3 regions of the Bacteroides coprosuis genome follow, and region 2 is predicted to be linked to each of the others. Evidence: riboswitches for the same ligand, from Rfam matches in the RefSeq annotation. Region 2 holds a riboswitch; each other region holds the start of a gene.
The links. A riboswitch is a leader RNA that binds a small molecule or an ion and turns the genes downstream of it on or off. The one in region 2 is predicted to bind cobalamin.
Positions count from the first base shown of each region.

Region 1: linked by a shared signal. The riboswitch ahead of K8V80_RS09370 (TonB-dependent receptor) and the one ahead of K8V80_RS11070 (TonB-dependent receptor) in region 2 are both predicted to bind cobalamin.
Region 3: linked by a shared signal. The riboswitch ahead of K8V80_RS09295 (TonB-dependent receptor) and the one ahead of K8V80_RS11070 (TonB-dependent receptor) in region 2 are both predicted to bind cobalamin.

Region 1 covers NZ_DYYK01000154.1:2,779-13,572, forward strand. The annotation lists gene K8V80_RS09335 (DMT family protein) at 1-83, shown strand, start outside; gene rd (rubredoxin) at 252-416, opposite strand; gene K8V80_RS09345 (ADP-ribosylglycohydrolase family protein) at 528-1,463, opposite strand; gene coaW (type II pantothenate kinase) at 1,750-2,592, shown strand; gene K8V80_RS09355 (DUF5074 domain-containing protein) at 2,823-4,250, opposite strand; gene K8V80_RS09360 (PKD domain-containing protein) at 4,281-5,249, opposite strand; gene K8V80_RS09365 (YncE family protein) at 5,279-6,415, opposite strand; gene K8V80_RS09370 (TonB-dependent receptor) at 6,412-8,460, opposite strand; cobalamin riboswitch at 8,596-8,802, opposite strand; gene K8V80_RS09375 (alanine/glycine:cation symporter family protein) at 9,485-10,794, shown strand, end outside.
Region 2 covers NZ_DYYK01000185.1:147-10,940, reverse strand. The annotation lists gene K8V80_RS11080 (PepSY domain-containing protein) at 1-692, opposite strand, end outside; gene K8V80_RS11075 (sirohydrochlorin cobaltochelatase) at 709-1,644, opposite strand; gene K8V80_RS11070 (TonB-dependent receptor) at 1,649-3,868, opposite strand; cobalamin riboswitch at 3,917-4,121, opposite strand; gene K8V80_RS11065 (cobyrinate a,c-diamide synthase) at 4,215-5,516, shown strand; gene K8V80_RS11060 (cob(I)yrinic acid a,c-diamide adenosyltransferase) at 5,520-6,095, shown strand; gene galB (beta-galactosidase GalB) at 6,281-8,881, shown strand; gene K8V80_RS11050 (DUF1266 domain-containing protein) at 9,067-10,488, shown strand.
Region 3 covers NZ_DYYK01000153.1:3,820-14,613, reverse strand. The annotation lists gene K8V80_RS09310 (DUF5932 domain-containing protein) at 1-712, opposite strand, end outside; gene K8V80_RS09305 (DUF5112 domain-containing protein) at 724-5,097, opposite strand; gene K8V80_RS09300 (ribose-phosphate pyrophosphokinase) at 5,465-6,403, shown strand; cobalamin riboswitch at 6,886-7,089, shown strand; gene K8V80_RS09295 (TonB-dependent receptor) at 7,198-9,237, shown strand; gene K8V80_RS09290 (YncE family protein) at 9,250-10,440, shown strand; gene K8V80_RS09285 (PKD-like domain-containing protein) at 10,458-10,794, shown strand, end outside.

The DNA.
Region 1 (10,794 bases), on a different contig from region 2:
TTAAGAATGAGACATTGCGGCTCAATCACATCATAGGATTTGGATTTCTGATCCTTGCGGTTTACTTTATTTTCAAGAAATAAGAATACTCTATTCGCACGAACTGATTAGATGAATATCTACGCTTAAAGATTCTAAGAGTTGGGATACCTTTACTTTGGACCCATCCATTCACACTAGCGAAAGAATATATAATTATAAAACGAGGTTGCTTATTACTAGGCAACCTCGTTTCTTTCTACAAACTTTATTTAATCCTCTGAAGGCTCAAAGTCTTCTTTTCCTACTCCACATTCTGGACATACCCAGTCATCGGGTAAATCTTCAAAAGCAGTACCTGGTTTTATACCATTGTCGGGATCACCTTCAGCAGGGTCATATACGTAACCACAAACTGTACAAACATACTTTTTCATAAGGCTAAGTATTTTAAATTATTATTTAACTATCGATTCAAGTTATTAATTTCTAATTTAAAATGAAAGATAAATAGCCACATTCTAGTATTCGGAAACACTCTTTAACTCTTATAACATCTTTATTAAACGATCAATCTTATGTTCCAACGCTTTACCTTCTTTGAGATCAGTAATCAGGTGTTTGGGGATAGAGCTAAATCCATATTTAGCACCTAAGATTGGTCCAGCTACGGCACAATTTGTATCAGCATCTCCCCCTTCTAGTAAGACAGTCTGAATACCACTCATATAGTCTTTGGCATAATTAAACGCCCAAATTCCTGCTGCCATAGCTTTTAGCGTATAACCCATTCCTGGGCCATCTAGGCTCAGCCTTGTAATATCTGGTTGATAAGCAATCTCAATAAACTTACCTGTTCGTTCATCAAACTCTTTGGACACCTCTATTAAATCTCTTTTAGTGAAGGTTTTATCGTTTAGGATAGAATGTAAAATATAGGCAACTACCACGCACGAGCTAACACAACGAGGGTCATAATGAGTTAACCGACAAATATTAGCTGTATTTTCTTTTACTTGTTTCCAGTCTTTGTATTGCCAGATAGCTGTAATTGAGGTTCGCATAATTCCTCCGTTTCCTGCACTATTTCTTCCTGAGTTTTCCCACTCTTTCTTTGCACAGGCTACAGGGTTATCTAAGTATTTCGGATTTGATAAAACATCAGATGTCAGCATCCCTATATCCCATGGGCTAGACTCTTTCCATGCTTTAAAATTCTTTGCAATATCTGCTAAGTCTATTTCTTTTTTATCCAATAGACTGTCAAGAATGGCGAGCATCATATCTGTGTCATCGGTCCAGTGACCTATATGATCCTTTGTACACCACTCACTCTCCACGATATCAGAATATCTCTTTAGTCCATCGGGATAGTTGAAGCATACTTTTGTCTTGGGCATAAACTCGGTTCCATATCCTAGAGCATCTCCCACAGCTAAACCCATTAAGGTTCCTTTCACTCTATCATTAAGGTCAATTTTCATAAAACTCAATTGTTTAAGGTTATCTATATGTTTAAAGATAAGAAAGCAATATCTTTTTGATACTAAGGGACATTACTCTCTTAAAAGTTAACAAATAGAAAGGAGTAAAGGTTTTATATCCTACCTTTTATTCTAACTCTAGCATGAATAAAGAGCATTTTTACTTTACTTAATGTTCTAATCTCTACCGATATGGGTACAGACTTTTGGCATGAAAGAAGTATATTGTAATAATTAGTTATACCTTTGTAATATATTATTTTGCATATTTAAAGAACTAAATATTATGGGTCTTGTCATCGGAATTGATGTAGGCGGAAGTACTACTAAGATCGTAGGAGTAAAACAAAGAGAGATCATTTCTCCGATGTTTGTTAAAGCATCGGATCCTGTTGCTTCTCTTTTTGGAGCTTTTGGTAAGTATATTTACAATAATCAAATCAACTTACCCGATATAGAAGAAATAATTTTGACAGGTGTGGGCAGTGCTTTTATTGACCGACCTATCTATGATTTGCCTACTGCACGAACAGACGAGTTCTTAGCCAATGGACTAGGAGCAAAATTTACTATCGACCTTGAAAACATCATTGTGGTGAGTATGGGTACGGGTACATCTTTTGTTAAAGTTCAGGGCGAAAACATCGAACATATCGGAGGTACGGGTATTGGAGGTGGCACACTCTTGGGGCTCTCTAGACTTTTACTGAAGACACAGAATATTGATACCATTGCCGAACTAGCTTCTCAAGGATCGCTTAATAATATAGATCTTCAGATTCAAGACATCTGTAGCAAAGCCTTGCCTGGATTACCTCTTGATGCTACTGCTTCCAACTTTGGAAAAGTAGATGGCAATGCTTGTCCTGAAGACCTTGCTTCGGGTATTATTCACTTAGTACTAAGAGCTATCGGACAGTCGGCTATTCTTTCTTCACTCAATAGTAATATTAGAGATTTTGTGCTGATTGGAAATCTTACTCAGCTTCCTCAATGCAAAGAGATATTTTCTAAGATAGAAGAGATGTATGATGTGAGATTTCATATCCCTCAATATTCTGAATATAGCACAGCTATTGGGGCTGCATTGGCTTATCAAAAACGATCAGGAATTGAACCTATCGAATAAAATAGGATCTTAATTTAGGATATAAAAAAAGGTAGAAGCACGCACTTCTACCTTTTTTTGTACTCTAATATTTACTGTAAATAGCAACACTTGTCTATACCTATAAAATACGGTTTTAACTCTATCAAGTTATCGTCATGACACCGACATGATGATACGATGTCGGTGTCAAAGCATCCTCTTGTCGGTGTCAGTAAAAACGTATTATTCTCTAGTTATAGTGAGAGATCTTATAATTTACAAGTAAGCTCTTCTGCAATTACTACTTCAATAGTTTTACTTACGATACAACCATTTGAGTTTACAGTAAGGGTGATTTCGGTCTTTCCTTCTTCGCCTAAACCTTCAACAATCAATTTATTGTTTTCAATAGAAGCTGAGATCAATGTTTCTCCTTCTTTCACTTCAACTGCCTTAGAGATAGCTGCATCGAAAGTATCTGCATCTACTACTTTTTCTGACAAATCAATTTCTACTGTTTCTTTCACAGGAACAAGTATCTGATTCACTAATATCTCAGGTTTATTCATATCTAAGAAGAGAGGCATGGATGGGAACCAATAGTGCTCCTTACCATCCTGATTGAGTACTTGATATTTCTTAATTTCTTTACCAGCATTATCAATCAAATAGACCCAGATAAAGGTACTGAAACCTTGTTGACCAATCACTGCAATATCTTCTGTCAACGGATCAACTCGAAGTCCGGCACCATAGAAACCTAGATTCTTTCCATCTTCACTTCCTAGTGTAAAGATGCTTTCAGAAGATCCTGATTCTATATCATACTTAATCACTGATTTTCCACTAGCCCAATAAAGAGTGTTGGATATTGCACTAGCATCAATTGCTCTTGGTGTCCAAGCCCATGGGTTTGTTCTTATACCCAATCCCTTAATGTCTCTTTTTTCAACTTCAAAAGTTGCAGGATTAATTTTATAGAGAGTTTCTCCAGCACCAGCCCATACATTGCCATCTTTTGCCAAAAGGACACTGTTTGCACCTTTTACTTCGATGGTTTCTATCAGCTCATCCTTCTCTGCATGGATTGCATATATTTTGCCCTTACCAGCAGCAAAAACAGTATTGTTCACTTGGCACATATCGCCTACCTCACCAGAGACTCCAGCAATTTGCTTACCCGTATAAGTAAAATCTTCTAAGTTCAGAATTGAGATTCCACTTGAAACAGATAGATATCCTTTATTTGCATTGATACCTTGGAAGAAACGAGCATCTCCACCTACTTCTTCGAGAACAGCTTTCTTCTTTAGAGTTTTAGCATCAGCAACAACTAGTCTATTTCCTTGTTTAGAGGTAAAATAAAGATTATCACCGTACATTACCCCACCTGCTGTAGTCTTACCAAATTCTTCTCCTGCATTTGCTGTAGAATAAGCACGATATGCAATATGACCATCTTTACCGAAGAAGTTTACTGAACCACCATCATGCCCAAACCAGCCTTCGTTGACCATGTAAAAACCATCAGCCTCAACAGGCAGAGAGGGTTTAGCATCGGGAATACATTCTACTCCAGGGTTTTCTGGTTCTGGGTTGGGGATTAAACAGCTATAGTCTTTATCTCTTGAACAAGATGAGAGCCCCATTAATGCCATTAAAGGCAGTCCGAATAATATACTTTTACTCAATTTCATAGTTTATAAATTTAAATGTTTATGTGATGTTTATCGTGTTTTTACGACTTCTCCTTTCAAGTGTAAATCATACGCACCTAGTACTTCTGTAGATATTTCACCTAGCCAACCCGCTTGTTGGTGCACAGCAGTATAAACCTTTACAAAGTGAATACCTGGTAGATTGACAGATTTGCCATTTTCATCAACCGCCCAATTAATGTCTATTGCCGATTCATCTGAAGAATTAGGCATATTGTCTGCATATCCATATTCATAAGGATAAGATACCCAGTTTTCATTTTCATCTGTACCTTTGTTTTCTGCATTGGAAGGTAAGAGAGTACCTTTAAAAGTGATTGATTTTTGATCTTTGGCTATCCAGTTTGGGAAATAGCTTTGTCTGTGGTAGGTATTTTTAGGAATCCAACCTTCATTTCCTTCAGAATCTGTCCAGCGGATATACTCTTCTCGAACTTCTTTATCTTCTACTTCTGGTCTATAATAGGTAATTTCATAGTTTCTGATGCTTTCTTTGTTGTTATACTCACTTCCTGCTATTTCATACCATTTATCATCTGGTTTGCCATTCTTGTTTTCATCATAAGATACCATGATGATACCTGGCTCACTACTTGCTCCTTTAGAAATACTCGCTTTTGTAGCTGAATAGAAAGCATTACCGAGTACTTTAAAATCTCTTAACCCTTCTTTGTTCTCAATCATGTGATCAAAACCAAATACAACATAGCCTCCAAAGCCACCCAAAGAAATCATCTCTGTATTTGGACCCACTAAAGCTTTATTGACTTTGGCCAGCATAGCTTGTTCTGTATCCCCATCATGGTATGCAGGTAGTTCGTTGACAAACTGACCATAAGCTGGTTTAAACTCATACACTTTATTAATGTAAGGGCTATCTTTTGGTTGTGGATCTGTATTGTCATCGCTACTGCTGCAACTGGCTAGTACTATACCCACACAAGCCATTGATAATAAATTTAAATACTTCTTTTTCATGGTTTCTATATTTATATGTTATCTGATTCTTATTTTAAAAAGGCAAAATGGGCAGGAATGTTACCTGCTGTTGTTTTCCACTTCAACTTTCCATCGGGAGTAAAGCAATACACAAATCCTGTTACGATATAATTTTGTGCATCGGTAATGTATATCTCTTTCGTTTCAGGATTGATCGTCAAACCATAAGGGAGCATGATTTGCTTATCTGTACCATCGGTTATAATTTCATTAGAGATGACCTGTTGAGTATTGGTATCTATTATACCATATTTAATATCTCTACTGCCTGTATTCTGATCTTCTTCTGAATTGTAGTAATAAAGTAATTCTCCACTTAGACATAATTCACTTGCTCCTACTCCGAGAGATTGCACTACCTCATCTTTTTGAGGATCGATAATGAATATATCTGAACGAACACCTTTGTAGTCTCCTCGAGAAGATACATAGATCAAGCCATTGGGAGCTAAAACCATGCGGTGTAGATTGATCGCTACATCTATCTTCTGAATCTCCTCAAAGCTATCTAAGTCTATTACAGATACAGTAGTATCATAATTAGGAACTCGGTAACCTCCTGAGTTGGCTACATAGAGCTTATTATTTACAATCACCATCTCTTCGGGTTGGTAGCCTACTTGTACCTTTCGGGTTAGCTCTAATGAAGTCGTATCTATCTCCGCCACAAAACCTTTTTCTGCATTGGGATCAACACCTATCGGACCCGAATAAGAACTGACATAAGCTTTATCTTGATGAAAAGCAAGGTATCGACAATTGGGGACAGTGATTACTTTCTGCCTCTGTGCCGTCCATTTATTCATGACTTCTATCTTATTCGAAGCATTAATGACAGCATAGAGTTTGTTCCCGTAAATCTTTAAATCATTCCCTACATCACCCAGTTCTTTGATTGCATTGGGGTTGAGTTCAGAGTAGATATCGGTAGAGTAGTAACCCGTACGGTAATCAAAATAATCAATGCTAGCTCGGTTCATTCCCATATTACCTTCATTGAGAATATAGAAGCCCAAAGTCTTAGAATCTGGACGAGGGTACGCCACTTGTTCTTTATTGGACTTAAAAATATATTCATCCTTTCTACATGAAGGAAGTAGAAAAACAGATGCTAAAGCAAGAATGAAAAGAGTGTAGTTTCTCATAATTCTATCCCTATAATAAATTTAAATGTTCGCCCAGGCATGGGGTAATTGTAGATTACTTCGTATTGCTGATCAAATAGATTGTTTACTTCTACAGATGCATTCGCCTTCAGTTTACTGAATTGGAACTGTTTTTGAAGGGCAATATCATGTGTGTACCAAGGCTGGACTTTATTTTTCTCAATATTGTTAAAGGCTCCATTATAGCGTTCGCCAACATAGAAGAAGCTATAGTTCAAATTCCATGATTTGTAAGAAGCCGAGCAGATGGCAGAACCACTATGCCAAGGTGTATAAGGTATCTGATCGCCATAGGAAGAGAGAGGTAGTCCAAAAATCTTCGTATAATCTTTCTGCTCCGAATAAGCATAACTTAGGTTTGTCGCCACTTGAATAGCTCCGAAATGCATATCCAAGGCAGCAGAGGCTTCAACTCCTTTCCCTTTCACTTTTCCTACATTGCTCATCATCCATCGGAAGAGGTTTCCTGTGGGGGCAGCAATTATCTTATCGGTTGTACGGGTAAGATAGGCATCTGTTTGAATAGAAAACTTATCGAATACTGAATGACGGAAAGGGAGATTATAGGTAAACCCTAGATTCACCTGATTCACATATTCGGGATTCAAAGCCGATGAGCCAACTTGTGTATAGTACAAATCATTAAATGTAGGCATTCTGAATACTCGCTTGGCAAAAGCTCTTACATTGAAATCATGATTCTGAAAAGGTTTATAACCCAAGAACACGGCTGGACTGAATTCCTTTTTATTGGGACCCGCAGCTCCGTTTCTCACGGTTTCGTGCACAAAGGCTCCATTTACACTGACCATTGCCTTGAACTTACCCAAGTTAAGTGAAGTAGCCAATGCACCCAATAACGTATAGCGTGTAGGGTATGCAAAGGCTGTAGATATTCCCAAGCGAGTAGCATTGAGCTTATTCCACTGAAAATCTGCCGAGGCAGATACATCCCACCAATCGGTAATATTGTACATATTAATTACAGAGGCATAGATTTCTTGCTGGTAATAGGTATCGTCAAACTGAGCACTTTCTGTGACTACATCGCCCAATACGTGTGTGGTATCTCGAGCAATATAATTCATCTTATCAAAGGCATATTTACCTTTGAACTGGAAATGGTATTGATCTGAAAAATCTTTGGTGAACTCTCCTTGGGCAAAGAAGTTCTTATCCTTCTGTCTAAAGCCATCATCAAATTTGTTGGCTACTATTGCACCAGGCGCACCTCGGTTGGAATCGTAATAATAAGCTTTGGCAGACCATCCTCCATCTTCTATTCTTCCAAAGAAGGCAGTTTCTAAACGATAAGCTTCTACATCACTGTTTGTACGAGTGGCAGTAGTATCGTAGGCCAAAGTACCATCTAAGTTCTTTCGTTTATATCGAAATTTATAACGACCATTTGTTTTGGTCATCTCCCCACTCGCACTCATAGTAACGGAAGGTGAAATACGCTGTTCTACACGAAAAGAGGGATTTATAAAATCGATAGACATCGCTTTGTAACGAAGAATAACATTAGTCTTCTTATCTCCCACAAAGCGTGGACGTTTGGTTTTTAAGTAAACCGTTGAGGCAGCACTAAAGTCTTTGGCCGATTGAAAGATATCGCTCTTCTGACCATTATAAAGGGAGAGCTCTTCCATATCATCTAGTGAATATTTCCCTAAATCGATGACTCCATTTTGTGCATTATTTAGCTCTATTCCATCATAGAATACCCCCACATGGTGACTACCCATATTACGGACATCTATTGTCTTCAAGCCACCAATACCTCCATAGTCTTTTACTTGAATACCCGAGAAGTAACGAAGTGCATCTGCTACACTATGCACGCTGAGTGTTTGAAGTATGTCTCCTGATAGCTTTTGAACAGGAATTATCTCTTCGAAAGGTTTTGCCGTAATCACTACCTCCTGTAAATACTGGAGGCTGTCTAGTTTATTTTGGGCATAATGGGTACAAGGAAAGGCACATAGCATACCTCCCAATAATATTTTTTTAATATTATTCATTCTTCTAGTGTATGTTTGTTTTACAAACTACAGCCAACGGGGATAGAGATTTAAAGATATAATTCAAGTAGAGGATAAAAGTATTTACAGCTTACTCCTATCATAAATGTCTTAAAGCTCTAGTCCCAGAAAGCTTTGTAACTTATATTATTGGCAGGTCTTCTGACTTTTTCTCTCTTTAAATAGCCTTCCCATCGCGTATCAGACAGTGGCTCAAGCGGTATTTAAAGTAATTAATTAAGAATTACAGCAGCGGGTCTGTTCAGGATTTACACCTGATTCCCTTTTCAATGACGAAATAATAGATTTCTATTTCGCATCACCAATAACGCAGCTAAGGTATGAAATTTATAAAGTAAATAACAACTATTTACAATTTAATTGAGCAGAAAAAAATCCTATCGAGTACTCATGTAAAGCCATTGCAAGGCTCTTTTGGGCTACTTATACTCTTCCAAAAAAGATCTTTTGAGAACAAGATTAGTTCGTTAAAATTACGATCAGGATTCATCTGTCATTTATTCTCGAATCAATACTCAAAATATAACATCAGAAAAAGATTTTATTGAGCAATTAGTCAAAACACAATGTAAAGATTTTGATTTCTTTTTTACAACTAACAGATTGTTATTCATATTAATTTAAAAGCAGAAATACGTATTTAAATACAAATATGTTGCAAAACATGTATTCCATTAACTTAACGATTTAGCCGTTACACATTTCCACCAATAAAGACACATAAGCGTACTATAGTAGCAATTATAGAGTTTTATATGACAGAATATCACTCTCTTTAAATAATCAAAAAGTTTTACATATATTCAAGAATTGTATCAAATAGTAAAAAAAGTTTAATTGCTTTGCTCTTTATATTGTAAAATATCGTAAATTATTTGCACTTAATAAATATTTATAGACTTTTGCACGTTTTATTTTTTATTACACACATATACGAAAAGACAAGATGAATAAATCGAGACACTTTAATCCTTAATTATTAACTAAAAATTACACTCTGCTTATGCTAATCTTTATTTCTCAAGAAGAACTGTTGGAGTCGGTTAGACACATCAACAACACCTATTTAGGACCCATTCTTATTGTGTTCTTATTGGGTGCAGGCTTGTACTACACTATTCGCTTACATTTTATTCAGCGTCATGTGTTCCGAGCCTTTCGATTAACTTTTAAAGGAGCATTCAAGAGATGTAAAGCTACCAAAGCAGAAGGAATGAGTCAGTTTCAAGCTTTATCTACCGCTGTCGCTGCTCAGTTGGGTACTGGTAATATCATAGGTGTAGCAACCGCGATTGCTGCGGGTGGTCCAGGTGCTGTGTTTTGGCTCTGGGTAAGTGCACTTGTAGGTATGGCAACCAACTATGCCGAAGCTGTTTTATCGCAGTTATATAAAACATCCATTGATGGACATGTGGTAGGTGGTCCTGCCTATTATATATTAAAAGGATTGAAGAGTAAATTCTTAGCTACCTTTTTTGCCATAGTAGCAGTTATCGTATTGGGATTTATGGGCACCATTGTTCAGTCCAATTCTATTTGCTTAACACTGACCAATGTTCTCCCCGTTAAATCTATTTATATCGGTATTGTTGTGGCTATCATTGTTGGATTCATTCTTATCGGTGGTATCACACGTATTGCTGCTTTTGCTGAAAAAGTAGTACCTATTATGGCTTGTATCTACATCACGGGCGGACTTATTGTGATTGGTATGAATTACGAACACGTGGTACCCGCTATTGAGTCTATATTTGTAGGGGCTTTCTCTCCTCAAAGTTTAGGTGGTGGTGTACTGGGTATTACCATTATGAAAGCTATGCGATATGGTATATCTAGAGGTTTATTCTCCAATGAAGCTGGTATTGGTACAACTCCACACGCTCATGCCGTAGCCAAAGTAAAGCATCCTTACGAACAAGGTATGATGGCTTTGGTGGGTGTTGGGACCAACTTTATAGTTTGTACAATCTCTGCTTTAATTGTACTAGTTACAGGAACCCACCTTACCAATTCGGGTGCAGATGCTGCCCAAGCCTCTTTTGGAACAGCTTTTGGAGAAGGTGGATTAATATTTGTTGCAGTAACCCTCTTCTTCTTCTCACTCACAACGATAGTGGGCTGGTATTTCTTTGCCGCTCAAAACCTACGTTATTTAATTGGAGAAAAATGCATCACACCTTTCCGTATGATGGTAGTTGCAGTTGTTGTGGTAGGTTCTATTCTTCAAGTAGAATTGGTATGGGAGTTAACCGATGCTTTTAATGTCTTCTTGGTAGTTCCCAATATTATAGCCTTGCTCCTACTTTCTCCTAA
Region 2 (10,794 bases):
TTGGTATAAGCTCTTACCCCTAATATAAATCCTGTAATCACGGTTATAAAAGAGAGAGTGGCTAGGGTAGTAAGTGTATTTATCCATGTTCGCGTATGTTGGCGTAGAGCTGGAATATATAGCTTGTGAGGAATAGAGCCCACATAAGCCCAAAGTCTTTCATTACGTGTGGTTAATTGTTGGACTTCTCCTGTTCTTGATGATAAGTAAAGTTGATGTTTTGCAGAGTCATCAAAATGTACTTTATAGATGGGAAGTTCTTTTTGATATTTAGAGTACATAATCCAAATATCTTGCTTGTGCAGCGTATCTATTTTTGCAATAGAAGCCTGAACCCATGATTGAGCGATGTCTTCTAATTCAGCTTTAGAAATAGGCTCATTATCTTGCTCTAATTGAGAAGAAATATAATAGGTGTCTTTGCTCGTTTCTACAGTAAATATTCCTTTGTTTTTATACTGATTTACCTGAATGCTTTTTAGCTTTTCATCTTGAGGAATTTCTGCTAATACATCCTCTATATTCGGTAAGGAATCGGTGAGGCATATTCTGTGGTCGTGTCTCTGTGTTTTATCTACATCAGGAAATGACTTGTAGATCAAAACTAATCCTGTAATAAACCACATTAGGAACAGTAAGCTAATTACTGTTCCTAATACTCTGTGGATGGCATATGTTATTTTCTTAAACATAAAGTGTTTTTCTATATTAATGCATCACTTCTCCAGTTACTTCGTAAACTGCTTTTTTATCTATGATGTCTCTTTTTTTGTGAGTCGTGATAAATTGTAGATGTTTTACATATAAGTTTTGTATTTGAGGATTTTCTCCTAGTCCTTGTACTCTTACATCTACTTGATAGCCCTCTTTTTCTAAATCTTCTTTCCAATCTCCAGCAATGTCATTTTTGGCATGGTCTCCAGCTACAAACATAAGAGGGATAAGAGTTACCTTCTTATACGGAGAAGCTTTGAGTTGGTTTAATGCGTCATCAAAAGAAGGATAACCTTCAATTGTTCCAATTATGCAGTTGTCGTGTCCTTTTGCTTTGAGCATATAGTCCATCATAGCATATTGTGCCGTTGTAGGGTCAGAAGTTCCGTGCCCTACAAAGATGAAGGCTTGGTCTTTACGAATATCTTTAGTTATGATTTCAATCAAATTACTATAGTCTTCTGGCTCATAAAGGAGAGGATTACCGATGCGTATATCTTTAAATTGATCTTGAATATCCAATACATTTCTGCGTAGAGATTCCATTTCTACCCCATTAATAATAGTTGTCGGTTGAATTAAAATATGGGTGTATCCTTCTTTATGCAGTTGAGTTAGAACTTGAAGAGGGTTTTGTTTTTTGATTCCTCTTTCGTTCAATCTTTTGATAATAATGCGAGAAGTATAGGCTTCATAGAAATCACAATTTGTAAATTGCTCTTTTACCTTTAGATTGATAGCATCAATGGTTTTTTCACGAGTGTCGTTATGTGTTGTACCAAAGTGTACCATTAACACAGCGGCTTTATCAGCCTCCTTCATATCTTTAAAAAAGTCAATATGCTCATAATCTCCACCACCATGTGCATATAGAGCTAGAGAGCTCACCATACAAATAGCAATTAAGAAAAGTTTTTTAATAGAGTTCATTGTTTTATTTATTAAATTTAAGTGTTACACTAGCAAAGAATGTTCTTCCTGGAGAGGTTGTAGCATATCTCATCAAGAAAGGTTTTTCATCTTTAAAGTTGAAAATATTATCTATACCCAAAGAAACTTCAGGGGTGAAGATGGATAGTGCTTTGAAGCGATGAGTGCTTGTAATATTCCATAGGTTATATGAACGAGCATCCATATTCGTATAATAGGCTCTGGATTGTAAGTGTCCATTCAAGTTGACATTTAAGTCGTATTTACTCCAGTTCTTGAAATAGTTAAGACTTACCGAACCAGTATGGCGACTTGAACCGTTTAAATATTTATCTCTAACATTCGGTTTGTTTTTGGAATTCATATTCTTAGCTTCCAAGAAACTGTAATTCGTACCTAGGGTTAAACCCTCAGTAAGTAGAAATTGCATACTCACATCGAAACCTCTACTTCTTGCTCTATCGTAGTTCTGATATTGATAATGATCTTGTTTTGCCGATTCATTAGTATATTGATCATTGATTAAAACGCGTTGAATAATATCATCCACGAATGTAATGTAGGCTGAACCTGATAAGGTGAAGAAGTTATTGAAGTATTCAGCATTGAAAGAGAATGAATTTGACTTTTCAGGTTTTAAATTGGGGTTAGGATGATTCACTGTACCACCATTCATATTTTCATTTTCGTAGTAAAGTTCCATCATATCTGGGGCACGGAAACCTCCTGCATAAGATAGGCGCATATTGACATGATCCCAAGAATACATAGTAGAAAGTGAAGGAACAAAGCGATTGTTGAATTCTTTGTGGTGTAAGGCTCTAAATCCAGCAACAACAGTCCAAGCATCGAAGAATTTCATTTCATCTTGAGCATAAACAGCAGCTGTATAAGCCGATTTTGAATGTTCTAGTTTTTCTGGATTAGCTAAATAATCGATGGTGTAATCTAGCCCTGTAGTCAACTTATGATGACTAAAGTTTAATACGCTTTTTAAGTCGTTTTTAAAATAGCGTTGACGTTTAGATAACTCTGATGTACCTTCTTTTTTACCTTTGAAATGATCTTTTTCATATTCATAGTTGTCAAAATAGGTATCAAAACTGATAAAGCCTATCTTTTTAGGTAAGCGATAGATTGTTCCAGCCCCGATATTGTAATCTTTATAAGCCATGTTGTAGCTATATGCTTCATAAGGACGATCTTGTTTCTTGTTGTAGTAAGAGCCAAAAAGATCAAAGCTTAAACGAGCGTTGGGCTTATACGTAAATTTTTGTTTTACAATATTTGAAGAGTAGGCAGTTACAGCTTGTTTTACTGTTTCTTTTACGGTAGGCTGACCATTTTCATCGTAACCATTTTTATTTGGACCTCCTTTTTTATCCCATTCGTATGGACTAAGTTGCCAACCATTGGTTTGTCTTCTCTGGTATGATGTTTGAGAAGTTACTTTACCTAGTTTGAATTCGGCAACAGTAGAGTGAAAGAACTGTCCTTTTCTAGATATCTTATTAGTTGTTGTAATATTTACTTTTTCAGTAGGGTTTTGGGTGATGATATTGATAACTCCACCCATCGCTTCCGAACCATAAAGAACAGATGCTGATCCTCTAATAATTTCTATTCTTTTTATCTTACTCATGTCGATACGCTCCAAGTCTGTCTGACCGCTGGTATCTCCATTCATTTTGTAGCCATCTACTAAAATTAATAGATTTCTACCACCCAAACCACTTGCTATAATACCGTGGCTTTCACTATAAGTAACTGAAGAGTTCATGTTGGCAACAATCTCCTCTAAAGAAGTACTTCCTGTATTTTGAATTTCTTTTTGAGTAAAAATCTGTGTGTGAATGGGGGTGTCTTTCAAATAAGTATGTGTACCTGTTCCTGTAACTACCACTTCTGATAAGTTGAAAGCCTTGTCGGGCAATACGATAGAGATATTATGCTTGTCTGCTATCTTGTCTATAGACAATCTTTTATCTTGATAATTAAAAGAGTGAACTCTTAAAATAAGGCTTCCTGTATCCTGAATACTGAGTTCAAATCTTCCTTGATTGTCTGTCATTGTACCATAGTGGGTTCCCTCAACTGCTATTGTAGCCTCTTTAACGGGGTAACCTTTTTCGCTCTTTACAATTCCTTTTAGTAAGGTTTGAGCACATAACAAGTTGAATGAGCAGCATATAAATGCTACTAAAACCAGTAAAGTCTTTTTCATTAGATGTTTTATGTAAAATTCATACTCTATTCTTAGCCCCGAGAATATTGTTATCTGTTTGTGTTGGCAGGTTTCCTGACTAACTCTGTCTGAACGCCTTCCCATTCTGTATTTAGAATAGTGGCAATGAGGATGTTCAAACCGTGTTTTTATAGAGTTCACAGTAGCGGGCACTGTTTCGGATTCTAACCGAATTCCCTTTTATACCCTAGTAAGGAAATACTAGGACATCACCAAAACGCTGCAAAGGTATTAAAATATAAAAGAGTTTTAAACACTTCTTTTCTTTTTTTTAATGTAATATTGTGATTACGTTTTTTATTAGTAATAAAACTTTATAGAAGATATGAATAAACCCCAATTCTTAATTGCAGCAGCAAACTCTGGTGCCGGAAAAACCACAGTAACACTTGGATTGATGAGAGTTTTAGCCAAACGCAATTTATCTGTACAACCCTTTAAATGTGGTCCCGATTATATTGATACCAAACTTCATGCATTAGCTTCTGGTAAGCCTTCTGTAAATTTAGATTTATTTCTTGCGTCCCCCGAGCATATAGAAAACACTTATAATAAGTATACCTCTTCTGTAGATGTTTCTGTTGTAGAAGGTGTTATGGGTTTATTTGATGGTTATAAAAAGATGGAGGGTAGTGCTGCACAGATTGCAAAGCAATTGGATATTCCTATTGTTTTGGTAGTCAATGCAAAGGCATCTGCTTATTCTACGGCTGCTTTGCTTTATGGCTTTAAGAATTTCGATAAAGATATTCGTGTGAAAGGAGTCATATTCAATTTTGTGGGTTCTGAAAGTCATTATAGCTTCTTAAAAGATGCCTGCTACGATGTAGGAGTTGAGCCTTTAGGGTATTTACCTAAAGATGAAAATCTCGCCATTCCTGAACGACATTTAGGTTTAGATACCGACAACACCGAAGCCATCCATCATTCTATTGATATTTTGTCAGATGCTATCGAACAGCATGTTGATATAGAACGATTATTAGAAATAACTTCTTCATCCGTAAAAAGTACGAGAGTAAAAGAGATAGAAACTAAACCTATGTTCCAGTGTATTGCCGTAGCTAAAGATGAAGCTTTTAATTTTATGTATGTAGAAAATATTGAGACACTTCAGCAATTGGGTTCTGTTGTTTACTTTAGTCCGTTACACGATAAAGAGCTTCCCCGTGAGGCCGATTTTGTGTACTTGCCAGGAGGTTATCCCGAGTTTTATGCGTCTAAGCTCAGTGAAAACAAAACGATGCACCAAAGTATTTATGATTATATCGAAAAAGGAGGAAAGCTTTTTGCTGAATGTGGCGGAATGATGTATTTGTCGTCTTCCATACAAACGAACGAGGGTGTTAAATATCCTATGGTTGATATCTTTCATCAAGAAGCTAGCATGAAGAATATGAAACTAAAATTGGGTTATCGTTTATTCTCTTATCAAGGAGTAGAATACAGAGGGCATGAGTTTCACTACTCCCAAATCATTTCAAATTTGCCAAGTGTTGCACAACAGTATGGGGCAAGAGGTCAGGAAGTGGATACGAAATTACTTCGATATAAGAATGCAGTTGCAGGATACACTCATATTTATTGGGCTGATAATGAAAATTGGTTGAATCTTTTTAATGATTAAGAAATGGCAGTAAGAATTTATACTAAAGGAGGAGATAAGGGTATGACTTCGATTCATGGAGGTACTCGAGTAGATAAAGATGATATTCGTATTGAGGCAAACGGAGCTTTGGATGAACTCAACAGTGTCATCGGAGTGGTTCGCTCTTTTATGGCAGAAGAAGATAGCAGGCATGAGATTCTTTATCGCATTCAAAAAGAGATGATGGTAGTCATGTCTTTAGTAGCAACTCCTTCTGCACATCGTGAAAAAAACCCGAATACTTTTGATGAGTCTATTATCCCTTACTGTGAAGAATTAATAGATGAGATGGTGGCCCAAATCCCCGAAAATGAATTTTTTATTCTACCAGGAGGTAATCCAATTTCGGCTCATTTACAATGGGCTCGAACTATTGCTCGCAGAAGTGAGAGAAGACTGTGGACTTTACACCGCAGTGATGCTTTACCCGATGAATTGTTGAAATTTATCAATCGACTTTCCGATTTGTTTTTTATTATGGGCAGAGAAGAGATGTCTCGAGATGGGAAAGCAGAAGAGAAATGGCATAAATTTCTGTACAAAAGAAAAAAGAAATAGAGGATAATATTCCTTTATTTGTTAATGAATACAAAAAATACCGATTTGGTTCTAGATTCGATGAGTTCAGACCAAGTCGGTTTTTTTATACTCTAAAAACTGTCTTATCTTAGCAAAAGGAAGGAGAAAGAGCTCTTCTTTCATCAACTTATTGAATAAAGAAATTCACTAACAATTTGATATATATGAAACGATTTCTGGTTTTTGTCGCAGTAGTACTTTTGTTTTTACCCTACTCAAGTGCTCGAGAGCGAATGTTATTTAATGAAGGTTGGTCTTTCAAAAAAGAAGATCCCTTGTCTATTCAAAAGGACAACCGTTTAGATTATGAGAAAATAAAGAAATGGATATTACCCTCTGGTAATCGATTCCTAAAAAATGCACCACTCTATGCCCAGCCACAAGAAAAACTAAACGGTGGGGAATATACAGAAATTAGTTTCGATGATAGTTCGTGGAGAGTACTCAATCTACCTCACGATTGGGGTATTGAAGGTCCTTTCGTTCAAGATCTTCCTGGAGAAACAGCTAAGTTGGAGTGGTTTGGGGTTGCTTGGTATCGTAAGCAATTTGAAGTTTCTTCAGAAGATGTAAATAAGCAATTCTTTCTAGAAATAGATGGTGCTATGTCTTATTCTACCGTATGGTGTAATGGAGAGTTAGTAGGAGGTTGGCCTTATGGTTATGCTTCTTATCAAGTAGATTTAACACCTTATATTAAAGCTGGAGAAAAAAACCAGTTGGCTATTCGCTTAGATAACCCAAATATCTCTTCTAGATGGTATCCTGGAGGGGGTATCTATAGAAATGTGTGGCTAACCAAAACAAATCCTATTCATATTGATCAATGGGGTACATTTGTTACAACTCCTCAAGTTTCAGCAGAGAAAGCTGAGGTTCATGTAGCCGTTTCATTGGCTAATGCTCAGAAAGACCATGCACAAGTTGTACTACGTTCTACTCTCTATTTACAAGATAAAGAGGGTAATATCGAGGGAGATGCACTTGTTACAACAGAACAAAAAGTATGTGCATGTAGCTCTAAAACCGTTAGTCAGGTTCTTTCTTTAGAACAGCCCAAACTATGGGATGTAGAACATCCTGATATGTATGTGGTTAAAACTGAAGTGTTGAATAATGAAGAGGTGCTCGATACCTATCTCACACCTTTTGGCATACGTACGATTGAGTTTACAGCCGAAGATGGGTTTCACCTAAATGGAAGAAGAGTTCAGTTGAAAGGTGTTTGTATGCACCACGATCATGGAGCCTTAGGAGCAGCATTCCATACCCGTGCTATGGAACGTCAGATTGAAATATTAAAGGAGATGGGTGTAAATGCTATCCGTACTTCTCATAATCTTCCAGCTCAAGAAATGCTCGATCTTTGCGACCGTATGGGTATCTTAGTTCTAGATGAGTTTGTAGATACTTGGGTAATGCCCAAAAAGGAGAATGGTTATTCTAAATTGTTTGTCGATTGGAATGAACAAGATTTACGTGCTTTTATCCATCGTGACAGAAATCACCCTTCTATAATAGCATGGAGTATAGGAAATGAAGTAGGAGAACAACACAACGAGCAAGGTATCGTAATTGGTAAATGGCTAAGTACTGTGGTGAGAGAAGAAGATTCTACTCGCCCTACTACAATAGGAAATGATAATCCTCAAGCAGGATTTAATGGTTTCGAGCGAGTAGCAGATGTGTTTGGCTACAATTACAAACCTCATTTCTATGCGAAGTTTAAAGAAGAAAATCCAGAAATTCCATTATATGGTAGTGAAACTGCTTCTTGTATCAGTACACGTGGAGAATATCTTTTCCCGGTAGATAATGACAAGAGTGGGGGTAAAATAGGATTTTATATGAGTTCGTACGACTTATTTGCACCGGGTTGGGCTTGTCCTCCCGATACAGAATTTGAAGGTCAGGATAGAGTAAAAGCTAGTGCAGGAGAATTTGTATGGACGGGTTTTGATTACCTAGGCGAACCTACTCCTTTTACAGCAGATATGACAGTACTTTCCAACTATCATTCTGATGAAGAACGTGCTCAGGCAGAGAAAGATCTTAAGGAAGCAGGAAAACTAACAGTTCCTTCTCGTAGTTCGTATTTTGGAATTGTCGATTTAGCAGGTTTCAAGAAAGATCGTTTCTATATCTATCAAGCACATTGGCGTCCCGAATTGCCTATGGCACATATCTTACCTCATTGGAACTGGGCAGATCGTAAAGGAGAAATCACACCTATTCACGTATATACTTCTGGTGATGAGGCTGAATTATTCTTAAATGGAAAATCTTTAGGTAGAAAGTCCAAAGGGGAGTACGAATATCGCTTACGTTGGGATGATGTGGTTTACGAACCTGGAGAAGTAAAAGTTATTGCCTATAAAAATGGAAAAGAGTGGGCAGAAGATGTCGTTAAAACCATAGGAAATGCTACTCAACTCAAACTAGAAGCAGATCGACAAGTTATGAAGGCAGATGGATCAGATCTTATTTTTATAACTGTTGATATTTGTGATAAAGAAGGGCTAATGCATCCTAAGGCTTCCAACAAGATAGAGTTTGAAGTAAAAGGTGCTGCAGAAATTGTAGCAACAGATAACGGAGATCAAACGAGTCATGCTTCTTTCTTGAATCCTTATATCAATGCCTTTAATGGTAAAGCTCTAGTCATTTTGCGTTCTGTAAAAGGAAAATCGGGCAATATTATTTTAAAAGCAAAGTCCAAAGGCTTACGTGGTAGTCAAATTAAGCTAAAGAGTACAGAACTTTAAAAAACTGTGCTAATCCTAATAGTAGAAGGAGTTCCATAGAGACATGGAACTCCTTTTTTTACCCTTTCGTGTAGAAATTTTCACTAATTTCTGATAATATGTATAAAACGCCTTGAATAACGCATAAAAATTCTTTTCTTTGGAAGATACATTCTATAACCGCTAATAAGATAAATCTTCATTTTATGTTAAACAAATACACCTCACTTTGCTCTGTATATAGATATACATCACATTTTGAACAAGTTGTAGATGCAAAAACGATTCAAAAGGAATTCTATGATACAGTATCGTTAAAGGATAAGGCAGAAGAGGCGTTAATCCGCAAAAATCTAGAAAATATTTACGATATAACCGATGAGGAAAGTGCTATTGCTACTATTGAAGACTATATGAGTAATAGTATCTGGTTACATCCTATGTTTTCTATTTTGGTAGATGTCTGGCGAGATCAGCTTGATGTTTTGGAGCAAGACACGACTCAGATAGATGATCTTATGCTTACCGATGAATACCTCATTGAAAAGGTTAAAAGTTACACTACCGATTTTGATGAAAACGACAAGGAGTTTATTGTCAATAGTGTTAAAGATCAGCTAATGGACTTACTTTCTTGTCCTGAAAGTAAAAAGTTATTCATCCAGTTTTTTAATAAGAATGAAATCCTTATTCAATTGGCTGGTAACTATCCTGTCTGGGGCTTTGAATTGGCACGTTTGGTAGAGGTTATGACAAAGGCTAATGATTTAGGATACCTTACAGATGAACAACTGACTACTTATCTCAATAAAGTAGGGGAGTGTGTAGAGTCTAAATTTAGTTCTTGGGAACAGTTTTTAGCTAGCTGTGCGTTAGGAAAACTTTATACTTCACAAAATAGAGATGTTAAAAGTGTGTTTGTGCATAGTCAAGAAGAATATATTAAGAATGTATATGGCTTAATTACTTCGCCAAATCGCATCCTTCTCGATTCGGGTTTATGGGGAAATAGTAGTTTTGCAAATATAAAACAGGCTTTGGAAGTTCAGTTTCATTTAAAACCTGTAAAAAAAGAATATTTAGCAGAATATGAAGCCAATGCCCAATTAGAAGGTCAGTCTATTGCACTTTTTAATAAATATCTAGGTGATCCTTTGAAAGAAAAAGGAGTAGATAATTATGTTCTAGAAAACTGGCAACTCAATAATGTATATTCTGCAGAGAATGATATAAATGATGGTTCAACCTTCTGGAAGCAAGTGTATGATTTGAAAGAGAAGTTCGACTTGTTTTTTAGTAAAGAGGAAATTCCAATTCTTATCTTGGGGAAACAAGTGATTACGAATAGGGCTCTTTATTTAGTGAAGCGCAAATTCTTGAAGAGAAAACTAGAAACTATCCCTTTGCCAGATGTGCAGTTTGATTTTGAGGTGGAATACACCCAAGCTTATCTTAAAGTTCTTTATAAGGGAATGACTCTTACTCACTTCCAACTCGAAGCTTCAAGAGTAGGGCTAGAGAGGGATGATCTTTTCAAAAAGAATAAAGAAGAGGTGTTTCAACTCTTTGAAAAAGATATACAAAGTTTGAAAGACGTTTTTAATAGTCTTCGTACGATAAAAGAATAAATAATACACTCTAGATATAATGAAAGCCCTCGTTGGAATCTCCAATGAGGGCTTTATTGTTGAAGTACCTTTCCTGAAACTCTTTGCTTATAGCACCAGACTGAATGCAAGAGAATTACGGTTATACTCTATTTTGTAATTTGAGCCGAATAAATAGCCTAATTGGCTTATGTCACTTGGCAAATGAAAGAGTTTAATACAAGTCATTGTTTTAACTGATACATTTTGCCATAGAGTGCAGTACTAAGACTCAGACAGAATAAAGGAATCCTCTTTTTGTGTATAACTCCTATTGTGACTATATAT
Region 3 (10,794 bases), on a different contig from region 2:
TATCTATATCTAAAATTCTTAACTCAAGGGCACGTACTACCAAACGGGTAGCATTGATACCCACTACTCTTTCTTCATCAGAAAACAGACGAGCAATCAAATCAGATTGTCTTTTCTCTAAAGATTTTACACCAAAAGGCATTGCTTTTAAATTCGCTATCATCTCTTTGGTATAACCTAAAGCCAGATGGCGAAGGAATCGTTCATCATATTCATCAATATCATAACCTATTACAGCCTCTTGACGCTTGTAATCGCTTATCACAGATTGTTTAAACCGCTCTACAATACGGGAAAGAATGGGTAAATTAAAGACTAGCTGTTTGCCATCTATCACAGCCTCAACATCGGTCTTGGTTAGGAGTTCTCCAGTTTTCAAGATGATACCATCGGCTCCTGCCTCTAACACGTCTACCCACAATTTTTCATTGAGTACCTCTCCAGTAAAGATCAGTACTCGCACTTTAGGATATTCCTTGGACAGCTTTCTACAAATCTCTACCCCTACTGTGGTAGAACCACCCAAACCTAAATCGAGCAATACCATATCGGGAACTTCAGTTTGCATCAGTTTCCAGAATTCTTCTTCGTTCATGGCCGTACCGATTACTTCGGCAGTAGGTATTTCGTGTTTGAAGATCTGCTCAGTTCCTTTAAGCTCAAGTTGGACATCTTCTACGATAATCACTTTAAATTGTTTTTCTTCTTTCATACATTGGCTATTTATACAATTTGTGGTTTACGAGTTAGTGTAAAGTAGAGTGAATATCCACCTTGCGGACAAGCAAAAGCACGTATTCTACACCCTCTACGTCCCACAAACTCATCGTGTTCTCTTATTATCTCTTTCGCTATTAAATAAGTTGTACCTGGCAATCCCTCTTCGGAAGTCGCTTTCATACGCTCTAAAGTTGGATAAAACAGGTTGTTTAATGTTTCTTCTGAATAGTTTTTACGAGTATCTGTAAAGGTGAAACTCACAAAATCGCCCTCACTCTCTATCTTCCATTTCAAAGCTCCAGCTATAGGCATTGCCAAAGCATCGAGGATAAGCATTTCCAGCAGATATTCTACGAGTTTCTCATCTCCTACTAGTTCGAGATGAGGTTCTATCTCTATATTCATTGTTAAAGGTATTGCTCGTTTTTTATTGCGACGTTGGAAAAGTTTCTCCATATCCCCCATCAAATCGTTTACTGAGAAGATAGATCTACGGAAGGTGGCTCTTTCCAATTCCTTTTTAGCCCACAAGCTTAAGATGGTAAATACTCCTTTATAATATTCTACCAAGTCGAACATCACTTTCACCTCTGCCATTTCTCGCTCTTCGGTCAGAGAGGTTCGTCGAAGTTCATCTACGATTTGTTTTAACCGACTAGGATAATAAATCGTTTCGTGTTTTATGGCAGATAGGCAGTTGTCTAATACTCGGTTTTGCACGTGAATTTGATTGTTTTCCCAGTCTAAACGATGGATGTCATCGAATACCAAACTAATATCTCGGAACCTACCCGCTGTACGAATCATAGTGTTATAAAGTACCGTACTCATATAGCGAACAATCAGCTCTAAGAATAGCTTTTCTTCGGCTAACTCACTTCTGTCTCTTCTTCGCAGATAGAATACACCTACCACTTCCGACTTTGCACCGAGTGTAGTTTCTAATGGGATATAAACCTCGTTTTCTAAGGATATCCAGATGCGTTCTTGAATACAACGATGAATCGTTTCTGCATCCAACTGTTCTTCCATGGGGTAAAGAGTAGTAGATAGCTGTTGCTTTTCTTCGTCTTGCAAGATGATACCCATAGCATCAACAGCTAGCAATTCATTGAACTCGGCAAAGCTCTTTTCAATAATCTGACGAGGAATAGTTGTTAAATCGGCTTCTGTCTTTTTCTCATCTCCGTTCACCGTGTAGTGCAATGAGGCAGAGAAGATACGTTCGTTAATATCGAGAACTTGTTCTAAGCTCCACCTGCGTGAAAGCTGACGACGTACATATACCACATAGTACACCAATAAGAAGGAGATGATTAAGGTAACTACTATTATAAGTGCCACCTGCTTATTCGATGTAGAGCGTTCGAGTAATTTACAGAAGCGATCTAAAGAATCATCCTTACTAGTCAACTTATAAAGCATGGTATAAGCTTTATTATTGTAGTTGTAGCTATCTATATCTTTTAGAGCCAGATAAGCCACAGAAGCTTCATTGCGGATATCGAGGATAACATGGTAACTTGTTTCAAATTTTCTGTTCCACCACTCTACCTCGGCAGGTGTATCATCTCCTACCATTTTCATCAAGGGCTCTTTAGAAAAGCTGTTTTGCAAGTAGAACTGATTGAGCTTATCTATAGCCAACTGGACATATTGAAGGGTCTGACTAAAGGTTTGATCTACGTTACTAAAATAAGCCGCATCGGCAAAATCAGAGGCTTCATAGAGTAGCTTTAGTCGGATAGAGTCGGGAACCATTTGAGATGAAAACTCTTGAGCTGAAGTCGAAAAACCTCCACCTAGAAGTATAAGAATCAACATAAATGTCTTTTTTACTCCATAAGGTAAGCGGAAAGAGAAACGACTACCTACCCCCTTTTCACTCTGAATATCAAAGTTGCACACATGAAACACAGGATTTGTCTTTCGGTATTTCTCTATGATGGCCTTACAGTTCATCAAGCCAAAGCCACTTCCTTTCTGCTCTTTTACATCGGGATTATCTCCCCCTATCTCACTAGAATCATATACCTTTTCATACAAAATCTTCTGAATATCTTCGTTTGACATACCCACGCCTGTATCAGAAACAGCTATTTCAACATACTCTTCGGAGGCATTGGCAGAAACCTTCACCTCTCCTCCCTCTGACGTAAATTTACGAGCATTCTCTAGCAGGGTGTTGAGCATAAATAACGTCAATGCCCGATCTGCTTTCACAACCACATCCGTTGGTTTAATATGCAGACTGATCTTCTTTTGTTCAAACGATCGAACTCCTTTCTCTAAGAGTTCAAAGAGTTCTCCCAATTCAAAGTTGGCAATCTGCAAGCTGAGCTCTCCCTGCTTTATTTTAATCCATAGAGCTAAAACCTCATTGTACTCTTGAATGGTATCAAGCAATTCATCTATGTATTGATACTTCAACTGGCGTACCTCTTTTTCTTTGGTATAAGTCGCATAACTTATCTTTCTCACCTCATTACGAATTCGGTCTAGGTAGGGCTGAATTCCATACACAATGCGCATATTGGCTCGCTTGAGTATATTCTCTCGCTTATCTTGAATATTGTGCTGATTGGTGATAAACAACTTCTTTTCGAGCAATTCTCTCTCCTCTCCTAAGTCCATGAAGTGTAATCCATTTTCTATTGCCCACACCATATAAGGTGATAAAATAGCAATAAAAGAGAGGTCTTCTTTACCCAATTTCTTTGCTGTAAAGACTCTAAACATTCCATTTTCAAGAGAGCTATCTCTGGTTTTTAAGTCGAAACTCGAAGAATACAGCCCCGTATCTTTCTCCTTATCAGGAGCTGTATCGTACATCAACTCTTCTTCATCAATTGCTTTTATGCGAAGATAGATGCGCTCAACGCCCAATTCTTTCTCCAAGAACCTTCTGATAATCTGAATAATAGGCTCAACCACATCTTCCAACCTCGATGCCTTGAGCGGTAAACTAGCTGTTAAATCCCGACAAACGGTTAAGCTGTTTTCTAGTCGCTGAAGGTAAAGAGTCGTTTTCTTACGGGAGTGTTTATTGACTAGATAAAACAACACGCCAAGTACAATTACTAAGAAAAAGAGCAGACTCAATAAAGAGTTAATAAACCGCTCCTCCTTTTGAAGAGAAGCATATCTACTTTCTAGCTCTTTATCCTGACGAACTAAATCGAGAATATCCAAATACACATTTCGGTTATAATCGGATGCGGCTTTATTACCTACTCCAGCAAAAGACACGCTCAACTGCTCACGGATGCGAGCAATCCACTCGGGTACGGTGAGTACATCATCTTCAATCCATTGTATTTCTATGGGGTTTTGATTGACATCTTCCTCGTATAACTTTAAATCATCGGGTGAATCGTGATGATCTTTATAATACAAGCGATGATGCTGATTGACATAATCTAGTGCCGATTTTAAAACCTCTAGCGCTTTATTGTATTCTCCACGATAGTTGTAATACTGAGCTAGAGTTACATGAGCACCTGCTATCTGATAGATATCTTCGTAGGTTTTAAAAAGTTTCAGAGCCGACTCTCCCAGGCGGAGAGGTAAAATAGAATCAATGGGATAACCCAATCCTCCTAATAGATGGATGCGTTCATGGTAGATTAACTCGTAATTGACTGGGCGAGCAAGAATATTGGCCATGCCCTGTGCTGCATTGGCTTCAAAATAGATGATCCCTTGCGCTCGAGCCAATCTCCACGTCTGAAACAACTCATCAAAAGATGCCAGCAACTTTTCGGTAGCAGTTTTTCCCTTCACTAAACCAGTAGCACCCTTTATGTATTTATAATAGAGTAGCTGTATAGTATCTGTAGAAATTGCATTCCAATTTAGAGCATCCTCTTTTCGCTGATCCAAGTCCGCTATCGCCTCAGCAGCCAATTCTTCTTGTTGAAGATAATAAAAATAGATTGCCGAAACAATGTAAAACTCGCTATAAGCATAGTTCAACCGTTTTTTCTCTTTTATTTTATCAAACACAGTGCGGTCTTCGTCAATACGCTTCATCCGAGCTAAAGCACTATTCCGATAATCATAAAACAGTTTGCTTTGAGCCGTGCGTTGAAATATTTTCATCATCCCTATATCAGAGATAAGGAGTTCGAGCTCATTGATCGTATGCTTTCCCACTTCTTGATAAAAATGGGCAGACTCATCAAAATTCATTCTCATGAAATGATAAAAGCCAAGATGATTGCATGCCTCTGCCTTACCTAGTTCATAATGTTTAGCTTCCTTGTATGCTCTTTGGGCATAAATAGATACCGAATCAAGAGAAGTATATCCATATTTAGACGCTTTAGAGTTGAGCCCATCAATATACCTCACCTCTTTGGTAGGGGCTATTCCCATACACGAGGAAAGAAATAAAAAGAAAAGGAGCCAAGAATATAAGGTAAAGCGAGGCTTCATGCGTCTTCATTCAAAAAGTTAATGATAATCAAAGATAAGAAAGCTTGATAGAAATATGAAAAATAAAAGATTTATCTATGGTAATAGAGTTTAAAAATAGAGTGTTAAATTAAAAAAGCTCTAATGCATTTAAAATCTTAAAAAGAATGAATACCTTGTAATATATTATATTATAGAGAGATATGCGTAAAAGTATAAAATCTAATAGATATAAGAATGATGAAATATCTATAATAAGTTTTTTATAATACTTTTAGAAGTTATACCTTTGTATGCGAATTAACAAATAGTAATAACTATTCAAAAAATGAGCCAAACAACTCCCTTTATGGTTTTCTCGGGTACCAACTCGAGATATCTTGCAGAGAAAATCTGCCAAAGCCTAGATTGTCCTCTTGGTAACATGAATATTACTCACTTTGCTGACGGTGAGTTTGCTGTTTCATACGAAGAATCAATCCGTGGCGCAAACGTATTCTTAGTACAATCCACATTCCCTAACTCTGACAACTTAATGGAGCTGCTATTAATGATTGATGCAGCTAAAAGAGCCTCTGCAAAAAGTATTATTGCAGTAGTTCCTTACTTTGGTTGGGCACGTCAAGATAGAAAAGACAAGCCACGTGTCTCAATTGGAGCGAAATTAGTTGCCGACTTGCTTACCGTAGCTGGTATAGACCGTCTAATCACAATGGACTTACATGCTGACCAAATTCAAGGTTTCTTCAACACTCCAGTTGACCACCTTTATGCTTCAGCCGTATTCATCCCTTACATCAAATCTCTTCAATTAGAAGATTTAGTTATTGCTACTCCTGACGTTGGAGGTTCTAAACGTGCTAATACTTACTCTAAGTACCTAGGCGTTCCTTTAGTGTTATGTAACAAAACAAGAGAAAGAGCCAATGAAGTTGCTTCTATGCAAATTATTGGTGATGTAAAAGGTAAAAACGTTATTCTAGTTGATGATATCGTTGATACAGCAGGTACTATTACAAAGGCTGCCAATGTAATGATCGAAGCAGGTGCAAAATCTGTTAGAGCTATTGCTAGCCACTGTGTAATGTCCGACCCTGCTAGTGAGCGAGTAACATCATCTGCACTTACAGAAATGATATTCACCAATAGTATCCCATTCTGTAAAAAGTGTTCCAAAGTGAAACAGCTTAGCATAGCAGATATGTTTGCAGAAACTATTAAGCGTGTAGTAAATAATGAATCCATCAGCTCTCAATACATTATTTAATTACGCGTTTTTTTATGCATTAAAAAATCCCGAAGCTTCTTCGGGATTTTTTGTTTAATATACCCCCGATTCTCTACTACCTAAAGAAGAGTTCTCATTCTTGGCATAGACAAACTATTATCTTGACACCGACATGCAATCGTCATGTCGGTGTCAAAGTAAATTCTCTATTTTATAAGTACTTCTTATTCAAGCAGATTCTCTTTATCATAAAAAAGAGTATTTCACCATTTTTATTTAGAAAATCACTCCTTAATAAAATAGCCTCAGCTAGTTTTAGAGTCTGGAAGAATCATAACTTTCTGCACCCCCTCATCGTCATAAAACCATACAATGAATAAAGACTTTTACACCTCCGCCATTCCTTACCCGATAACCCTCGATGAGACCAGAAACAGAGCTTCATACTAGCCATTGTATCATATATTACTCTTAAAATGAATAATACTCCTATTTTATTTTTAAATATCTAAATAATATTTAAATTTGCACCTGATTTTGGTGATTATAGAAGTCCACTAAAACTTTTATAATAAAAGGGAATTAAGTGAAAATCTTAAACAGACCCGCTGCTGTAATCTTCAACAGTCTTTAACCAATCGAATATCCACTGTCTTTTATAAAGATGGGAAGGATGCGTTAAAGATGAAGTAAGTCAGAAAACCTGCCAAGTCATTTTTTGTATTTAAGCTTTCGGGACATAGAGCTACTACATCCTGCTTTAGATATACATCTATATCTAAGGTATTCGATTATATACTTCTATCCACCCGCAGGCTTTATAATAAAACACTATGAAGACTAGCAGAAGTATTAGTTTATCCATTCTCTTACTCCTTTTTGGTGCTTTTCAAATCAAAGCACAGAGTAAATTAGACAGCATTCAACAATTGGGTGAGGTAGTAATTGTTGAAGAGTATATCCCCAAAGATATTATCCCCGTACAATCCCTAAAAGGCAAAGATTTAGAACGGCTCAATGCACATTCTATTGCAGATGCTTTACGCTATTTCTCAGGAGTACAACTGAAAGACTACGGAGGAATTGGTGGACTAAAAACCATCAATGTACGCAGTATGGGGAGCGAACACGTAGGGGTGTTCTTTGATGGAGTAGAAATAGGGAATGCCCAAAATGGAGTGGTAGATTTGGGACGATTTTCTCTCGACAACATCGAAACCATTTCTCTTTACAACGGTCAGAAAAGCTCTATCTTCCAACCAGCTAAAGACTTTGCCTCTGCCAGCTCGGTATATATGCGAACTAAAGTGCCTACTTTTGCAAAGGGTAAAAGGTACAATTTACACGCTACTTTCAAAACGGGTTCTTTTGGCTTAGCCAATCCTTCTCTACTCTGGGAGCAAGAACTTAGTAAAACCATAAAATCATCACTGAATGCAGATTATACGTATTCTAGTGGAAAGTATAGATTTAGATATAAAGTAATCAACAAACAAGATAACCGAGGAGCTTTTGATACCGTTGCTACTCGCCAAAATGGAGACGTAGAGTTTTTCCGTATCGAACATGGACTCTTTGGAAAACTCAAAAAAGGCGAGTGGAAAACTAAAATCTATTATTATGATTCCGAAAGGGGATATCCTGGTGCTATTGTTCGTCAAACTCCTGGTCTATACAAGAATGAAGATAGACAATGGGATAAAAATTTCTTTGTACAAGGTTCTTATGCTCAGCAGATTAGCCCTCGTTACCGAACTTCTTTAGTGGGGAAATATGCGTATGATTATCTCCATTATTTATCCGATCCCAAGAAAGATGAACAAGTAGTAATGAAGGTGGATAATAAATATATGCTCCATGAAGGCTATGTTTCTAGTTCAAATCTCATTACACTCACTCCATGGTGGACAGCCAATCTATCGGGCGACTTTCAGTGGAATAAGATGAATGCCAACCTCCATGAGTTTATATACCCACAACGCTTTTCGGGTTGGGTAGCCCTAGCAACCTCAATTCAGATAGATCACTTAAAAGTGCAGGCTAGCTTATTAGGTACTTTTATTCACGAAAAGATGAAAGAAGAGAAACAAGTTCGTAAAAACTGGGATCGATACACCCCTACTCTGATTGCATCGTACCAACCTTGGCTTAGTCAGGAACTATACCTCAGAGGATTCTATAAGAAAATATTTAGAATGCCTACTTTCAATGAAATCTACTTTGCTGTAATTGGTAGTGGAACGTCAAACCTGAAACCTGAATATGCTACTCAGTATAACATCGGGTTAACATATCAAAAATCATTCTTCCATCCTTTCTTTAAAGACTTTGAAGGTCAGGTAGATGCTTACTACAATGAAATTGAAGATAAGATTCTGGCTAAACCCGGTGGACAGCTCTTTAGATGGACGATGATGAACATCGGACTTGTAAAAATTAAAGGTGTTGATGTAGCTTTGGCTGCCACAGTAGAGCCCTTCAAAGATTTTTTATTGAATACTCGCTTAAATTATACTTACCAAAAAGCACAAGATTATTCTGATCCCGAGGAGATTACTTACAAAGGACAAATCAGCTATATCCCTTGGCATAGTGGATCGGCAGTTGTAAGTGCTCAGTACCGCAAATGGGATATGAGCTACAGCTTTATTTACTCGGGAGAGCGATATACAGAGAGTGCCAATATTCTAATTAATAAAGTGTTGGCTTGGTACACCAGTGACATCTCACTAGGTAGAAACTTCCATTGGGGTAAAAACGATTACAAAGTAACCCTAGAAGTCAACAATTTATTTAATCAACAATATGAAGTAGTAAGTCGCTACCCTATGCCAGGAACCAACTTCAAAGTCATATTAAAAGCTCATTTCTAAATCATCTGAATCATGAAAACTAAAACATTTCTATATTTAATTCTGCTTTTCATTCCTGCATTCATTATTACTTCTTGTCGAGGTGATGAAAACTACTTACTCTGGGCTGAACAAGAGCAAATCGCTCCGGGAGAAGTGGGAGAGATAAAAGGATTCTTCTTGCTCAATGAGGGGAATATGGGAAGCAACAAATCGACTCTCGACTATTTCGATTACGAGTCGGGTACTTATTTTAGAAACATCTACCCTACTGTGAACCCTCAAGTAACTCATAACCTGGGAGATGTAGGGAATGATATTCAGATTTATGGAGATAAACTTTATGCCGTAATCAACTGCTCTCACCTAGTTGAGGTAATGGATGTTTACACGGCTGAACATCTACATACCTTAGATATTACCAACTGCAGATACATTGTATTCGATAAAGACTATGCCTATGTCAGTTCGTACAATGGTCCTGTGCTTATCGACCCCGATGCACCTATTGGAACAGTGGTAAAGGTAGATACTCGTACTATGCAGATTGTAGATAAATGCGTTGTAGGTTATCAACCCGAAGAGATGGTGATTCACAACAACAAACTCTATGTGGCAAACTCAGGAGGGTATCGTGTACCCGAATACGACACCACAGTATCTGTAATAGACTTGGAGACTTTTACCGAAATCAAAAAGATAGAAGTAGGTATTAATCTACATCGTCTGGAACTAGATAATTATGGATACCTCTATGTATCCTCTCGTGGAGATTACAAAAAGATAGGCTCTAAAACATTCATCATTGATACTCGTACTGATGAAGTAGTAAAGACATTGGGCTTGTTGCCCAATAGTAATATGGAACTATCGGGCGATTCACTCTATGTATATAGCGTAGAATGGAGTCATATCACACAATCGAATACCGTAACCTATGCCATTTTTGATACAAAACAACAAAAGATAGTAACTCGTAAATTTATCAAAGATGGCACAGAAAAACGTATTAAAGTGCCTTATGGTATCGCTGTAAACCCCGTTACTAAAGATTTCTTCACTACAGATGCCAAAGATTATGTATCGCCTGGCACTCTGTATTGCTTTAAAAGAAATGGAGTAAAGAAATGGAGCGTAATGACGGGTGATATTCCTGCACACATCGTATTTACAGACAAAAGAATGACAAATCTCGACTTGTTGTCCAAAAATAAAATTCAATAATGTTAAATTCAATAATTATGAAACACTTTCCTTCTTGGAGCAAGACTATTGGCTTGATGCTGATAGCTCTCCTATCATTCTCCGCATGTAGTGATGATGAGGCTACGGTACTCAATCCTCCCCAAATCACTCTGGATCAAGAAGACAATATCTATCTGACAAAAATAAATACTCCGATAACTATTGAGCCGAAGTATGAAAATGCTCAAGGGGCAGTTTTTGCTTGGAAAATTGATGGCAAAATCATCAGTACAGATGAAAATCTAACTTTCTCAAGCAGTAAGCAAACCGAAGTTTATGTTACACTTGAAGCTATAACCAAGGCTGGTACAGCTTATGAAGAACTAAAGATAA